DNA from 2 places in the Micromonospora yongxingensis genome. Region 2 is predicted to be linked to the other one. Evidence: riboswitches for the same ligand, from Rfam matches in the RefSeq annotation. Region 2 holds a riboswitch; the other holds the start of a gene.

Region 1 (7,748 bases), on a different contig from region 2:
ATGGCGTCACGGAACCGGTCGAAGAAGTGCGGGTACCGCATCGGGCGGAGGGTGAGGTCCATCCCGGGGTCGAGCAGCATGTGCGTGGTCCTCGTGTCGGTGGTGTCGGCGGCGGTCACTGGCAGGCCTCGCACGACTCGGGGTTCTCCAGCGAGCAGGCCAGCGCCTCCGCGTCGGTCGCCGCGGGTGCGGTGAGGGCGACGGTGGCCTGCTGGATGCGGGTGGCGGGGCGGGAGCGCAGGTAGTAGGTGGTCTTCAGCCCGGCCTTCCAGGCGTACAGGTACATCGAGGAGAGCTTGCCGATGGTCGGCGAGGCCAGGAACAGGTTCAGCGACTGCGACTGGTCGATGAACGGTGCGCGGGCGGCGCCCAGGTCGATCAGCGCCCGCTGCGGCAGCTCCCACGCGGTACGGAACAGCTCCCGGACGGCGCTCGGCAGCTCCGCGATGTCCTGCACCGACCCCTCGGCGCGCCTGATCGCCGACCTGATCTGTTCGGTCCACAGGCCACGGGCCTTCAGCTCGCGTACCAGAGCGGTGTTGACCTGGAGGAACTCACCCGACAGGGTCTCGCGCTTGAACAGGTTCGACACCTGCGGCTCCACGCACTCGTAACAGCCGGCGATCGAGGCGATGGTGGCGGTCGGGGCGACCGCCACCAGCAGCGAGTTCCGCAGCCCGTCCGTCTCGACCCGCTTCCGCAGTGCGTCCCACCGCGCGGTCTGCGTGCCCTCGACACCCCACAGGTCGGGCTGCAGCTGGCCCCGCGCGGCCCGGGTCTGCGGGTACGCCGGATGCGCGCCGAAGCGGCGCGCCAGGTCGGCGGAGGTCTCCAGGGCGGTCAGGTACAGCTCCTCGCTGATCCGGGTGGACAGCTCGCGCGCGGCCGGGGAGTCGAACGGCAGCCGCAGGGCGAAGAACACGTCCTGCAGGCCCATCAGCCCGAGCCCGACCGGCCGCCAGCGGGGGTTGCTCGCCGCCGCCTGCGGGGTCGGGTAGTAGTTGATGTCGATGACCCGGTCGAGGAACGTCACGGCGGTACGGACCGTGGCGCGCAGCCGCTCCCAGTCGACGCCGCCGTCGGTGAGGTGAGCGGCGAGGTTTACCGAGCCGAGGTTGCACACGGCGGTCTCGGTGTCGCTGGACACCTCGATGATCTCGGTGCAGAGGTTGGACAGGTGCACCACGTTGCCCGGCTCGGCGGTCTGGTTGCACAGCCGGTTCGCCGCGTCCTTGAAGGTCATCCACCCGTTGCCGGTCTGGGCCAGGGTGCGCATCATCTTTCCGTACAGCTCCCGTGCCGGGACCTGCCGCACCTGGCGGCCCTGCGCCTCGGCCGCCCGGTACGCGGCGTCGAACCGCTCCCCCCACAGGTCGGGCAGTTCCGGCACCTCGTGCGGGTCGAACAGCGACCACATCTCGTCGGCCTCGACGCGGCGCATGAACTCGTCCGGGATCCAGTTGGCCAGATTCAGGTTGTGGGTGCGCCGGGCGTCCTCGCCGGTGTTGTCCCGCAGTTGCAGGAACTCCTCGACGTCCGGGTGCCACGGCTCCAGGTAGACGCAGGCCGCGCCCTTGCGCCGGCCGCCCTGGTTGACCGCCGCGACGCTCGCGTCCAGCGTGCGCAGCCACGGCACGATCCCGTTGGACTGCCCGTTCGTGCCGCGGATCAGCGAACCCCGGGACCGGACGCGGGAGTAGGCGATGCCGATGCCGCCGGCGAACTTGGACAGGTTGGCGACCTGGGCGTACCGCTGGTAGATCGAGTCCAACTCGTCGCGCGGCGAGTCGACGAGGTAGCAGGAGGACATCTGGGTGTGCCGGGTACCGGAGTTGAACAGCGTCGGCGAGCTGGGCAGGTAGGCCAGGCTGGACATCAGCCGGTAGAAACCGACCGCCTCGTCCGGCGTACGGGACAACCCGCAGGCCACCCGCAGCAGCCAGTACTGCGGGGTCTCCAGCACCAGCCGGCTGCTCGGGTGGCGCAGCAGATACCGGTCGTAGACCGTGCGCAGGCCGAAGTACTCGAACCGCCGGTCGCCGCCCGCGTCCACGGCGTCGTCGAGGGTACGGCCGTGGGTGGCGACGAACGCGGCGGTGTCGTCTCCGATCAGTCCCTCGGCGTGGCCGGTCCGGATCGCCGCGCTGAACGAGGTGATGCCCTGCCGGCGGACCTCCTTGTCGACGTAGCCGGCCAGCAGCCGGGCGGCGAGGCGGGAGTACTGCGGTTCCTCTCCGATCATCTCGGCCGCGGTCTGGATGGACAGCCGGTCCAGTTCGGCCGTCGTCGCGCCGTCGTACAGGCCGCTGATCGTCCGGGTCGCCACCCGCAGCGGGTCGACGTCGGTGAGGTCGTCGGCCCACCGCTCGACCGCCCGGACGATCTTGTTTACGTCCACCTGTTCGGTGGCGCCGTCGCGTTTGCGGACACGCATCGGCGTCCGCCGACCGGACGGGGCCGGGTCGGCGGTGACCGGGACTGCCTGGGTGACCGTCACTACTCACTCCTCGCGAGTTCGGGACCTGATGGCCCTCGGACACGAGGAGGCGGACACCGGCGGACGCCACGCCGACGGGCGTGGGTCAGGTGGCGTCAGCCGTCCCACGCGGCCTCGGACCGCCGCCCACCCGGGTGCGGGTGTGCGGCGCGCTGGCAGGTCTTCGGACTTGCGGGCACGACCGGGCTCGCCGGTCTCCTACTGGCCGTCGCTTCCCAGGCCGCTTCGCGGCCCAGTGCTGATGACGGCGGTCGTTCCCACTCACCGCTGCGGGGCAGTCCCGGATTTCCACCAGGTTCCCTCTTGCCTCGGCCACTGCGATGAGCGGTCGAACCAGCTGCGCTCGACACCATATATGGGGAGGGATTCCATTGTCACACCCCACATGTCGGTCCCGGGCGTGTCGGGCCTCGCACCTGGACGGCCCGCAGCCGGAACGGCGCACGGTGCGCGCTGGAGGGAACTCAGCGCGCACCGTGCGGCAGTGCGGATGCAGTGACCCGCTCCCGTCAGTCAGGCGAACATGGAGCGTCCTGACGTGGACATCAGCCGCACCAACCCGTTTTGTTGTTCCCGGCGTTGGAGTCCGTCGGCGGGTAGTAGATGTTGCCGATGACCCAGATGCACTTTCCGCTGGCGTAGGCGGTCACCGGACCGGCGTAGTACCGGTAGGTGCCGTGGTCCCGGTCGTCCGGCGCCAGGAGCCGGCAGTTGCTGGTGCCCGACGAGCAGACCCACAGCTCGACGGACATGACCTTGCTGACGCCCCAGGTGTTCGGACTCGACACGGTCCGTGCGCAGTTGTATCCGCCGCTGTAGTAGACCTCGACATATCCGTATCTCGTCGAGCCGTTGATGGCCACGTCCCCGTACAGGTCGAAGCCACCGACCTTCGAACCCGAACAGGTACCGGTCGCCGCCCGCGCCGGCGGACCGGCGAGAAACACCGTCCCGGTGGTGAGGAGGACCAGCGCGGCGAGCATCGCCAGGATTCGCGGTCGCGAGGTGGTCAAAGGTGCCTCCGTTCTCTCGGTGCCCCGCCCACGGCGGGCGCTTCCGGACCGGCACAGTCAACATTCACGTGCATCGTCGACCAAGTGATTCGAACCGGTTCGAATCACTGGCGCGCACAGGTTGTCCGTCATCGGTCGGACGGAAGCTGGTTGCGTCTGTTCGACCAGCCCGAGCTCGAGCCCGCCAGCTGGGGCAGCCGCCCGGAGGAAAGCAGGTACCAGGATGCGCAGGTGGCTGCCACTGCTGACGGTCTGTCTGGGTACGTTCATGCTCCTGATCGACGTCACGATCGTGATCGTCGCCCTGCCCGACATGGTCGACGACCTGGGCGCGTCCTTCGGGGCGTTGCAGTGGGTCATCGACGCGTACGCCCTCGCGCTGGGCGCCCTGGTGCTCGGCGCCGGCTCGATCGGCGACCGGGTGGGGCACCGCCGCGTGTACGTCGTGGGGCTCGCGCTCTTCGCGGTCTCGTCGCTGATGTGCGGTCTCGCACCGAACTCGGGCGTGTTGATCGCCGCGCGCGCCATCCAGGGCGTCGGTGCGGCGGCCATGTTCGCGACCACGTTCGCCCTGCTCAACAGCGCCTACGCGGGCCGTGACCGGGGAAGCGCCTACGGCATGTGGGGTGCGGTGTCGGGCGCCTCGGCCGCGGTGGGCCCGATCCTCGGCGGGCTGCTCACCGAGGGCGCGTCGTGGCGCTGGATCTTCCTCGTCAACCTGCCGGTCAGCGCCGTCGCCATCCTGCTGTGTCGAACGGCCCTCACCGAGGCCCGTACGCCCGTCCGGGGCCGGATCGACGTTCCCGGCATGGCGGGTTTCACCGCCGCCGCGGCCTGCGCGACCTACGGACTCATCCGGGCCAACGAGGACGGGTGGTCCAGCCGCGTTGTCTGGTCGCTGCTGGTGGCGGCGGCGCTCCTGCTGGCCGGGTTCGTGGTGATCGAGGCGCGCACCCGACACGCCATGTTCGACCTCACCCTGCTGCGCAACCGCTCGTTCGTCGCGGTGCTGCTCGCCGGTCTGTTGCTCACGTTCGCCGCCTTCACCACGTTCACCTACACCTCGATCTGGTTGCAGTCCGTGTTGGGGATGAGTCCGCTCGCCGCGGGGCTCACCGGTCTGCCGCTGTCCGTCACCGCGTTCGGTGTCTCGGCGGTGCTGGGGCGGGTGCTGCACGGTCGGCGGCCGGACCTGGTCATCGGCGCCGGGCTGCTGTTCGTCGGGCTCGGCAGCCTGCTCACCGCGGCGCTCGTGCACGGTGCGGCCGGGTGGCCGTCGCTGCTGCCGGGGCTCGCCCTCGTCGGCGTCGGCGTCGGTCTCGCGACGCCCATCCTCGGTTCGGTCTCCATGTCCCTGGTACCCGTGGAGCGGGGCGGCATGGCGGCCGGCGCGGTCAACACCACCCGCCAGCTCGGTTTCGCCTTCGGCATCGCCGCGCTGGGCAGCGTCTTCACCGCCCGCGCGGAAAGCATCCTGGCCGGACGGGGCATTCCGGATCCGACGCACGTCGCGCACGCCATCGCCGGCGGGCAGACAACCGGCCTGCTGCGTGCCGCCCCGGCAGCCGGACGGCAGGTGCTGGACAGCGCGGCGCACGCCGCCGGGGTGGCCGGCGTCCAGGCGACCTTCGCCGTGGCCGGAGCCGTCGGCGTCATCGCCGGCCTGCTCGTGGCCGTCCTCATGCGACCCGCCGGCCCACGCACCGCTACTACGGCGGAGCGTCCACCCGTCACCGAAGGCGCGGCACGCTGACGGTGCCGACGCCCTGTCCCCGGAGCGTCGACGAGCCGGTCGACGAGCACCTGGTCAGGCGGGGTGGTTCGTGAGTGCCCGGCCGAGGACGCGCGCTCCGGCGGGGAAGGCCGCGGGATTCGGCCCGGCATAGTTGAGGCGTACGAACGGACCGGTGGGTTCCGCCGGGAACCACTCGTTTCCGGGGGCGATGATGAGCCCGGCCCTCTCGCAGTCGTACGCGAGCTGGTGGACGTCCGTTCCCTCGGGGAGGCGTACCCAGAGGTTCAGCCCTCCTGCCGGCACCATCTCGATGTCCGCCGCCGCTGCGTGCTCGCGCAGGGCCGCGACGAGAAGGTCCCGCCGTGTGCCGAGCTGCTGCCGCAGGCCACGGAGGTGCGTCTGCCACGCGGGTTGGGTCACCACGTCGAGCGCCGCGGCCTGGAGGAGCCCGCTGACGTACATCGACTCGGCTCCGCGGTCGGCCAGGAGCCGTTCGCGTGCCGGCCCGCGCGCGATGACGGCGGCGACGCGGACGGCCGGCGAGACGCTCTTGGTGAGTGAGCGCAGGTAGACGACGTGGCCGCCGTCGTCGTGGGCCGCGACGGGAGTCGGGGTGCCGGTGATGCCGAAGTCGTGGGCCCAGTCGTCCTCCACGAGGAACGCGCCGTGCTCGCGCACGACCGCCAGCACCTGCTCACGCAGCGCCGCCGGCCACTGCGCTCCGGTGGGGTTGGCGTGGTTCGGTTGCGCGTAGAACACCCGCGCGGCCGACTCCCGGAAGGCCCGGGCCACCTCGGCAGGGTCCGGGCCGGTCGGGCCGGTGGGGACCGGCACGACGAGGACGCCGGCCTGCCGTGCGGCCAGGATCGCTCCCCAGTAGGTCGGGGACTCCATCAGCAGGGGCTGCCCGGCCCCCGCCAGGGTGCGGAAGACCGAGCTCAGCCCGCTCTGGCTGCCGGGAAGGACGACGACGTCGCCGGGCGTGGGCGGCGTGATCCCGGCCCGGGTCGTGGCGCCGAGTTCGGCGGCGAACCAGGACTGCAGCTCCGGCAGGCCCGCCGCGGGTGGCCGGGTCAGGGCGGCGTCGGTACGCGCCGCGCGGGTCAGGGCCGAACGGACCAGACGCTCCGGGAGAAGCTCGCGATCCGGGTAGCCGGCGTGCAGGGCGATGACGTCGTTGGGGGCGCTGCGCAACGCCGTGGAGAGCGCGTGGACGCGCGCGGGAGGTGAGCGTAGGGCGGCGGTCTGCCAGCCGTGGTCGGCCGGTCGCACGGTGCGGGCGGCCCGGACGAACGTGCCGACCCCGGGGCGGCTCTCGATGAGCCCCTGGGCGGTGAGGGTGCGGAGCGCCTGCTGCACCGTCACCGGGCTCGCCCGGTACCGGGCGACCAGCTCGCGGGTGGACGGCAGCCGGGCACCCGGCGTGGCGGCGGCCACCCACTCACGCAGGGCGGCGGCGATCCGCGAGCTGCTACTCTCATCCATGAGAGATCAGAGTAGCGCTACTGCGATCGTGGACGCCCCGGTACCGGCTACCAGCCCCTCGGGGCTGTGGTGGGGCCTGCTGGGAGTGACCGCCTTCTCCTTCACCGTCCCGCTGACCCGGGTGGCGGTGGGAGGTCTCTCGCCGCTGTTCATCGGCTCCGCCCGAGCGGTCGTGGCGGCGGCGCTGGCCGTCGTCGCACTGGCCGTCACCCGCCAGCGGCTGCCTCGGGGCGCGCAGTGGCCACGCCTCGCCGTGGTCGGCGGTGGCGTCGTCGTCGGGTTCCCGCTACTGACCTCGTACGCCCTCACGAGCGCACCGGCCAGCCACGGTGCCGTCGTCATCGCCATGCTGCCCGCCGCGACCGCCGTGCTGGCGGTCATCCGCGGGCACGAGCGCCCACCCGTCGGGTTCTGGGTCGCCGCCGGCGTCGGCGCCTTCGCCGCGTTGGCCTTCGCATCCGCCCAGTGGGGTGGCCTGGGTCAGCTGCACTGGGCCGACCTGCTGCTCTTCGGCGCGGTGGCGTCCGCCGCCGTCGGGTACGCCGAGGGCGGCCTGATCGCTCGGGAGCTGGGCGCCTGGCAGACCGTCTCCTGGGCGCTCGTGCTGTGCTCCCCGCTCATGGTGGCCCTGACGGTGGTCTCCGTGGCCGGGCAGACCCCGACGGGGACCCCGGCACAGTGGACGGCCTTCGCCTACCTCGGCGTGGTCAGCATGTTCCTCGGCTTCTTCGCCTGGTATCGCGGGCTGGCGATCGGCCCGATGGCTCAGGTCAGCCAGGTGCAACTCGTCCAACCCGTCATGAGCATCGCCTGGGCCGGTCTGCTCCTGGGTGAGCACATCGGCTGGGCCACGGTGGTCGGCGGCCTCGTCGTCATCCTGTGCGCCGGGGCCGCCGTCCGCGTACGGCTCGGTCGGTGACACTCACCGGACTCAGGGGCGCAGCTTCACCGCGAGGTCGCTGATCGCCTTCGTCGCGTACCGCTGCATCCCCGGGCCGAAGGTGATGCGCGTGGCGCC
Region 2 (7,748 bases):
TCGGTTTCGGGCTCTTCTTCCTGCGCTTCGCACCCGACGGCCGGGTGCTGGTCCGGCTGCCGGAATGGCTGCCGTTGACCGTCCTCTTCGTCCTGCTCGTCATCGCCGCAGCCATCCAGGCGGTCGCCGGCAGGCGCGCGTACGGACAGGTCAGCGGAGACTCCGCCCAGCGCGGGCGCTGGTACGGCTGCTCCTGGGCCCTGGGTTCGGTGAGCGTCTACGCGGGGCTCGGCCGGGTCGTCGAGCACCTGCCACACGACCAGGCGGCGCTGCTCTGGTCGGCGACCGCCGTGGGTCTGACCGCCGCGCTGCACATGGCCGGCGGCGCCATCTGGCTGAACCGGGACCTGTTCCGGCTGGGCGTCTGGATCAGTGTGATCAACGTGGCCGGCACGTTCGCCGGGCCGGGCTGGCACGCGCTGGTGATCGCGGTGGCCGGCGGCGGCGGGATTCTGGTCGCCGGCGCGATCAGTTGGCTACGACAGCGGCACCCGTCGTGACGGAGCTGGATCCGGTGATCCACGCGCAGGCCCGGCTGCGGGTGGTCGCCACCCTCTCCACCCTCGGCGACGGCGACCGGATCGCCTTTCCACGGTTGCAGGAGCTGCTCGCGATGACCGCCGGCAACCTCTCCGTGCACCTGCGCAAGCTCGAGGACGCCGGCTACGTCGAGGTCAGCAAGACCCACCGTGGACGCACCCCGGCCACCCTCATCCGGCTCAGCAGGCGGGGCCGGCTCGCGTTCGAGGAGTACACGGAGGCGATACGCACCCTGCTCGACCCCACCCCGTCGAAGGAGCAGTCATGACCCTCGCCCGCGCCGACCAGGCCAGCCGCCGGTACGGCGACGTCCTTGCCCTCGACCGCGTCGACCTCGAAGTCCGGGCCGGTGAGCTGGTCGGCCTGCTCGGCCCGAACGGCGCCGGCAAGAGCACCCTCATGAACCTGCTGGTCGGTCTGCGTCGACCCAGTTCCGGGCGGGTCGAGCTGTTCGGCGGCGACCCCCGCGACCCGGCGTCCCGGCGACAGATCGGGGTCACCCCGCAGGAGACCGGCCTGCCGGGCACGCTGCGCGTCGGCGAGGTCGTCGACTTCGTCTCCGCGCACTACCCGGACCCGGTGCCTCGGGGCGAGTTGCTCGACCGCTTCGGTCTGGGCGACCTGGCCCGGCGGCAGACCGGCGGTCTCTCCGGCGGGCAGCGCCGACGGCTGGCGGTGGCGCTGGCGTTCGTGGGCCGACCCCGGCTGGTGCTGCTCGACGAACCGACCACCGGCCTCGACGTGGCCGCCCGGCGCACCCTCTGGGACGCGATCCGGGCGTTTCACGAGGACGGCGGAACGGTCCTGTTGAGCAGCCACTACCTGGAGGAGGTGGAGGCCCTGGCCCGCCGGGTGGTGGTCATCGGGCACGGTCGGGTGCTCGCCGACGACACGGTGGGCGCGGTGCGCGACATCGTCGGCGTACGGCGGGTCAGCCTGGTCGCCGACGAGCTGCCCGAGCTGCCGGGGGTGGTCCGCACCGAACGGATCGACGGTCGACTGCACCTGCTCACCACGGACGCCGACCAGCTGGTCCGGGCGCTGGTCACCGCCGGGACCACCTTCGCCGACCTGGAGGTCCGGCCCACCTCGCTGGAGGAGGCGTTCCTCGCGATCACCGCGGGAGAGCAGCCCGCCACCGGGGAGCAGCCCGCCACGGCCGCTGCCGGCGGCCCACCCACCACCGCCGCTGCCGGCGGCCGAACCAGCCCCGCCTGAGGAGGCGACCACCGTGCAGCTCACCCTGGTCCACGCCCGCTACCAGCTCCTGGAGATCATCCGGATTCCGGTGGCCGTCTTCGGCAGCGCCTTCTTCCCGGCCGCCGCCATGATCTTCTTCGTGGTGCCGTTCGCCGGCCAGGACCCGGCCGGCGCCACCTTCGCCACCGCGTCGATGGTGACCTTCTCGGTGATGAGCGCCAACATCTTCCAGTACGGTGTCGGCGTCGCCGAGGACCGCGACCAGCCGTGGAATCCGTACACCCGGACCCTGCCGGCCGGGCCGGCGCCCCGGTTCGCCGGCCGGGTGCTGGCCGGCCTGACGCTGACGTACCTCTCGCTGATCCCGGTCGTCGTGATCGGCGCGACGCTGACCGCGGCCCGGATCACCCCGGCGGCGATCCTGCTGACCATCGGCACCGTGGCCGTCATCTCGGTGCCGTTCACGCTCATGGGGCTCGCCATCGGCTACTCGCTGCCGAGCAAGGCGGCGATCGTCGTGGCGCAGGTCGTCTTCCTGCCGCTCGCGTTCGGCGGGGGCCTGCTCTCCGCGCCGGGTGACGCACCGGGGTTCATCGAGACGATCGCGCCGTTCCTGCCCACCCGGGGCGCGGCCGAGCTCATGTGGGCGGCGGTCGGCGACTACCGCGTCCAGCCGCTGGCGCTGGTCATGCTCGGTGTCTGGGTGGTGCTGCTCGCCACGCTCGCCGGCTGGGCGTACCGGCGGGACGAGGGTCGCCGGTTCAGCTGACGATTCGTCCGTTTCCGCCCCGGGCCGCGGCGGGACGGTGCCAGGATCGGCAGGGGGCCGTGGTGGCCGCCCCGGGCCGAGAGGGGTCTTCACCGTGAGCACCGTCCCGCCGGGTACGCCCTGCTGGGCCGACCTGGCCACCCCGGACCTGGCCGACGCCCGGCGCTTCTACCCGGAGCTGTTCGGCTGGACCGGCCGGGTGACACCGGAGCAGGAGGCGGGCGGTTACACCGTCTTCCTGCTCGACGGGCGGCCGGTGGCCGGCGCCGGGCCGCCGGCGATCCCGGACCAGGTGCCGATCTGGTCCACGTACCTCGCCACGGACGACGCGGAGCTGGTCGCCGGGCGGGTCGAACGGGCCGGCGGGCAGGTCGTCGTGCCGCCGTTCGAGGTCTTCGACCGGGGCCGGATGGCGGTCTTCGCCGACCCGGCGGGCGCCACGTTCAGCGTCTGGCAACCGCAGGCGATGCCCGGCGCCGAGGTGTTCAACGTGCCGGGCGCCATGAGCTGGAACGAGCTGGTCACCCCGGACCCGGAGGGCGCGAAGGTCTTCTACGAGCTGGTGTTCGGTTGGCAGCCGGACGACCAGGCGGTCGGCGGGATGACGTACACCGGGTGGCGGCTCGGGGCGCGGATCGTCGCCGGGATGATGCCGCCGTTCGCCGACGACTTCCCGGCCGACCTGCCGGCGTACTGGACGGTGTACTTCGCGGTGGCGGACGCGGACGCCGCCGCGGCGCGCGCCGCCGAGCTGGGCGGGACGATCCTGGTCCCGCCGCGCGACAACCCCGCCGGGCGGTTCGCCGCCCTGCGCGACCCCCAGGGCGCCCTCTTCTCCGTCATCGACCTCGGCCCGGACGGCGACTGACCGCCTGCTCAGCGTGGGCGGACTGGGACCACGAGGGGACCGTGGGCGCCGTCGACCACGCGGACGCTGGCCCGGTAGTGGGTGGCGAGAAGATGCTCGGTCAGCACCTCGCGCGGCGTCCCGGAGGCCACCACCCGGCCAGCGGCGAGCATCACCATCCGGTCGGCGTACTCGCCGGCCACGGAGAGGTCGTGCATCGTGGCGAGCACGGTCAGGCCGTGCTCGCGGCGCAACTGGTCGACCAGCTCCAGCACCTCCTGCTGGTGACCGATGTCCAGCGCACTGGTCGGCTCGTCGAGCAGCAGCAGCGTCGCGCCCTGGGCCAGCGCCCGGGCGAGGAAGACCCGCTGCCGCTCGCCTCCGGAGAGGGTCGCCAGCTCCCGGCGGTGGAAGCCGGTGAGATCCAACCGGTCGAGCACCTCGTCGACGGCGTCCACGTCGGCCGCCGACTCCCGGCCCAGCGGCGGGATGTACGGGGTGCGTCCCAGCAGCACGTAGTCGAGCACCGACATTCCGGGCGGCACCACCGGGGACTGCGCCACCGTGGCCACCACCCGGGCGCGGTCCCGGCGGCGCAGCGCGGCGCTCGGCGTACCGAACAGGGTGATCGCCCCCGGCGCGGGCAGCAGCCCGCCGACGGCGCGCAGCAGGGTCGACTTCCCGGCGCCGTTCGGGCCGATCACGGTGACCCACTCGCCGGCGGCGACGGTGAGGTCGACGCCGGCGAGGATCGGCGTGCGGTCCAGGCTGACGTGCAGGTCCCGGACCTCGACGGCCGGCACGCCCGGGGCGGCCTCGGTGTCGATGGTGGGGTGCCGGCTCACGTGAGCACCCGCCGGGCGGTACGCAGCACGAGCACGAAGAACGGGCCACCGAGCAGAGCGGTGACCACCCCGATCGGGATCTCGGCCGGGGCGGCGGCCGTGCGGGCCACCACGTCGGTCAGCGCCAGGAACGCGCCGCCGAACAGCAGCGACAGCGGCAGGATCACGCGGTAGCTCGCCCCGGCGAGCAGCCGGACGGTGTGCGGCACGATGATGCCGACGAAGCCGATCAGACCGGTCGCGGAGACCGCCGCGGCGGTGCCCAGCGAGGCGGCGGCGATCAGCAGGTAGCGGGAGCGCTGCGGGTGCAGGCCGAGGCTCCTCGCCTCGTCGTCACCGACCGCGAGGACGTCCAGCTCGCGGCGGTGCAGCAGCACCACCACGGTGGTGAGCACGGCGTACGGCAGCACCAGCAGAACGTCGTGCCAACCCGCGGTGGCCAACCGACCGAGCAGCCAGGAGTAGACCGGCTGGATGCTGTCGGAGTGCCGTTGCAGCAGGTAGGTCTGCCCGGCGGAGAGGAACGCGGAGACCGCCACGCCGGCCAGGATCAGCATGGCCGGCGACCGGCTCCGCCCGCCGGCACCACCGAGCAGGTAGGTCATCGTCACGGCGAGCAGCGAGCCGGCGAACGCGGCCAGCGGAATGGTCATCGGCAGGCCGGTGATCGAACCCTCCCGCCCGACGCCGCCCAGAGCGATCACCGCGGTGACCGCGAGGCCCGCGCCGGCGGCGACGCCCAGCAGGTACGGGTCGGCCAGCGGGTTGCGGAACACACCCTGGTAGCAGCCGCCGGCCAGGGCGAGGAGACCGCCGACGAGCAGGCCCAGCACCACCCGGGGCAGCCGCAGCTCCGTGACGATCGCGATCTCCCGCTCGGTCAGCCCGCTGTCCAGACGCACCCCGGGGATCAGGTTGAGCAGCTCGGCGGCGACGCTGCCCGGCGGCAGGCTGACCGGGCCGAACGACACCCCGGCGACCAGCGCGACGAGCACCGCGAAGACGCCGGCGACCAGCCAGCGTTTGCGCAGGCCGGCGGGCCGGGCTCCGGACGGCGACCCGGCGGGCCGGGACGGTGGTGGCGTCCCGGCCGGCCGGGTGGGTGGTGCCGTGGCGTCCACCGGTGGTGCCTCGCTCACCGACGGACGAGGGTCACGCGGGCACCTTGGCGACCGCGTCGATGATGACCCGGAGCAGGTCCACGATCCGGGGGCCCCAGCGGGAGGCGACGTCGTCGTCCAGCGCGACGATCTGGCTGTTCTTCACCGCGGTCAGCCCGGCCCAGCCGCTGCGGGCCTTGACCGAGTCGGCGTTCTGCTGGCAGCACTTGGAGTCGGCCAGGAAGACGAAGTCCGGGTCGGCCTTGACGATGAACTCCTGGGACAGCTGCGGGTAGCCGCCGTTCTTGCTGTCGGCGTCGGCCGGGTCGGCGATGTTGGTGAGACCGACGAGGCTGTAGAGCGAGCCGATGAAGGTCTTGCTGGTCGCGCTGTACAGCTCGGGGCCCAGCTCGTGGTAGTAGGTGAGCTTCTCGGTGCGCTGCGGCAGGTCCTTGACCAGCTTGGCGATGTCGTCCTTCATCCGCCCGGTGACGTCGGCGGCCTGGTCGGCGTGGCCGGTCAGGGAGCCCAGGTCGGTGATCTGCCGGTAGGTGTCGTCCAACGTGGTCGCCGCCGGGGTCAGGTAGACCGGGATCTTCAGCTTGCCGAGCTGGTCGACGATCTTGTTTCGGTCGTCGGAGAGCACCACCAGGTCGGGGCTCTTGCCGGCGATCGCCTCCGCGTTCGGCTGGAAGCCGGAGAGGTCGCTCTTGGGCGCCTCGGCCGGGTAGTTGGAGTTGTCGTCGACCGCGGTCACCTGCGGGCCGGCACCGATGGCGAAGAGCATCTCGGTGGCGCTGGCCGACAGCGAGACGATCTTCTCGGGGCGCTTGTCGAGCGTGAGCGAGCCGACCGTGACGGGGTAGCTGGCGGTCGCGGAGCTGGCGCCGGCGGCCGGCTGGTCGGCGGTCTTCTCGGCGCACGCGCCGAGGGCGAGCGCGGCGACCGCGAGGGTCGCGGCGAAGAGCCGGGGGGTACGTCCGGACATGTGTCCTCCTGTCGGTCGAGGAGTGTGGTGCTTCGCCGACAGGGACTTTCGTACGCCCGCCCACGAGGCGCCCTTCCTCGAGAGCGCGTATCGCGACCGTTCCGCAGGCGACCTGGCTAATCCCCGTCGCACAGGACGGGGCATCACAGTTGCGGGACAGCGCCGGTTTCACACCGACTTCGCTGCGGATTGGTCGCTAAGACGGTAGCGCACCGCTGGGACCAGCCTCGTTGATCTAGAACATATCGCCGTGAGCCGATATCGCGTCACGACGATATGCCCCGGATCGGCCCGAGAAGGGGGTTGGGGAGAGAGCGGGAAGGAGGGTGGTGGGGCCCCGCCGGGGGCGGGACGGGGCCCCACCCGATCAGGAGGCGGTGATGGTGACGTTGTCCACAGCCGCCTCGACCAGGCTGGCGCCCGAGGCGTCCGCCGCCTCGACCAGGATGCGGACCGACTGGCCGGCGTACGGGGTGAGGTTGAGGTTCGCCACCGCCCAGGTGCCGTTGCGGTTGGCCGCCGCACCGGCCTGGGTGAGCAGTGCCGTGGTGCCTCCGTTGTGCACCACGCTCACCCGCAGGTAGTCCGCCGAGGAGGCGTTCGAGCCGTGCGCCAGGTACCAGGCCAGCGACAGGGTCAGGGTGCCGGACGACGGCAGGGTCACCGCCGGGGACCGGGCGCTGGTCACGCCGCCGTCGAGGTCGTGGTCACCGGCCGCCGATCCCGCGAGCCGCCCGGTGACCAGGTCGTTGGCGCCGGCGTACGGGGTGAGCTGCTTGGGCCCGCTGGAGGTGGTCGCCTGGGCGGCGCCCCGCTCGAACGCACCGGCCGTGGCGGTGTCGGTGCCGGCCGGGTTGGTGGTCCACCCGGTGGCCGTCTCGAAGGTGTCCGACCAGACCGTGGTGCCGCCACCACCGCCACCGCAGTACTGCGCCTGCTTGCCGATGGCCCGGTACGGGCAGTCGGCGTACTCGCTGAGCATCAGCACGGCCTCCCGGTTGCGCGAGGTCTGCGCCGGGATCACCTCGTCGGGTGGGTAGAACCCGCCGCCGCTGGACGAGCCCGGGTACATCTCGAAGGTGTACGCCCAGATGTTGTGGGTGGCCCACATCCAGTCGATGCTGTCCCCGTCGGTGATGTAGAGGTCGCTGGACTGCTCCGGGGTGTAGTTGTTGGTGGCCGCCATCTGCTGGCCGATGGTGGCGAAGGTGTTGTACTGGTCCGCGCTCATGCCGGGTGCGGTGTTCGCGGTGGTGTAGCCGTACGGCCAGAGCACCAGCTGCGAGTAGGTGTGGAAGTCGATGTTCGCCCTGATCTGCTGCGTCCCGCCGACCACCCGACTGTTGACGAAGTTGCGCAGTGCCTGGGTCTCCGGTGCGGAGAACGCCGACGGGCCGCGGTAGGTCTCCGACGACGTCGAGCCGGACGAGCCACCGCAGCAGCCCCAGTTGTAGCTCCA

The links. A riboswitch is a leader RNA that binds a small molecule or an ion and turns the genes downstream of it on or off. The one in region 2 is predicted to bind cobalamin.
Region 1: it holds a riboswitch for cobalamin, as region 2 does, so the genes downstream of both, ACTWLT_RS11670 (ribonucleoside-diphosphate reductase subunit alpha) here and ACTWLT_RS25830 (ABC transporter substrate-binding protein) in region 2, are expected to answer to the same signal.

The regions. Positions count from the first base shown of each region.
Region 1 covers NZ_JBQXEO010000007.1:146,851-154,598, forward strand. Annotated here, with positions in the region: gene ACTWLT_RS11665 (ribonucleotide-diphosphate reductase subunit beta) at 1-80, opposite strand, end outside; gene ACTWLT_RS11670 (ribonucleoside-diphosphate reductase subunit alpha) at 116-2,434, opposite strand; cobalamin riboswitch at 2,635-2,850, opposite strand; gene ACTWLT_RS11675 (hypothetical protein) at 3,043-3,510, opposite strand; gene ACTWLT_RS11680 (MFS transporter) at 3,734-5,263, shown strand; gene ACTWLT_RS11685 (aminotransferase-like domain-containing protein) at 5,318-6,730, opposite strand; gene ACTWLT_RS11690 (DMT family transporter) at 6,729-7,649, shown strand; gene ACTWLT_RS11695 (isocitrate lyase/PEP mutase family protein) at 7,662-7,748, opposite strand, start outside.
Region 2 covers NZ_JBQXEO010000026.1:58,184-65,931, forward strand. Annotated here, with positions in the region: gene ACTWLT_RS25795 (transporter) at 1-500, shown strand, start outside; gene ACTWLT_RS25800 (transcriptional regulator) at 497-808, shown strand; gene ACTWLT_RS25805 (ABC transporter ATP-binding protein) at 805-1,758, shown strand; gene ACTWLT_RS25810 (ABC transporter permease) at 1,772-2,509, shown strand; gene ACTWLT_RS25815 (VOC family protein) at 2,604-3,377, shown strand; gene ACTWLT_RS25820 (ABC transporter ATP-binding protein) at 3,386-4,159, opposite strand; gene ACTWLT_RS25825 (FecCD family ABC transporter permease) at 4,198-5,232, opposite strand; gene ACTWLT_RS25830 (ABC transporter substrate-binding protein) at 5,354-6,289, opposite strand; cobalamin riboswitch at 6,379-6,521, opposite strand; gene ACTWLT_RS25835 (M14 family metallopeptidase) at 6,657-7,748, opposite strand, start outside.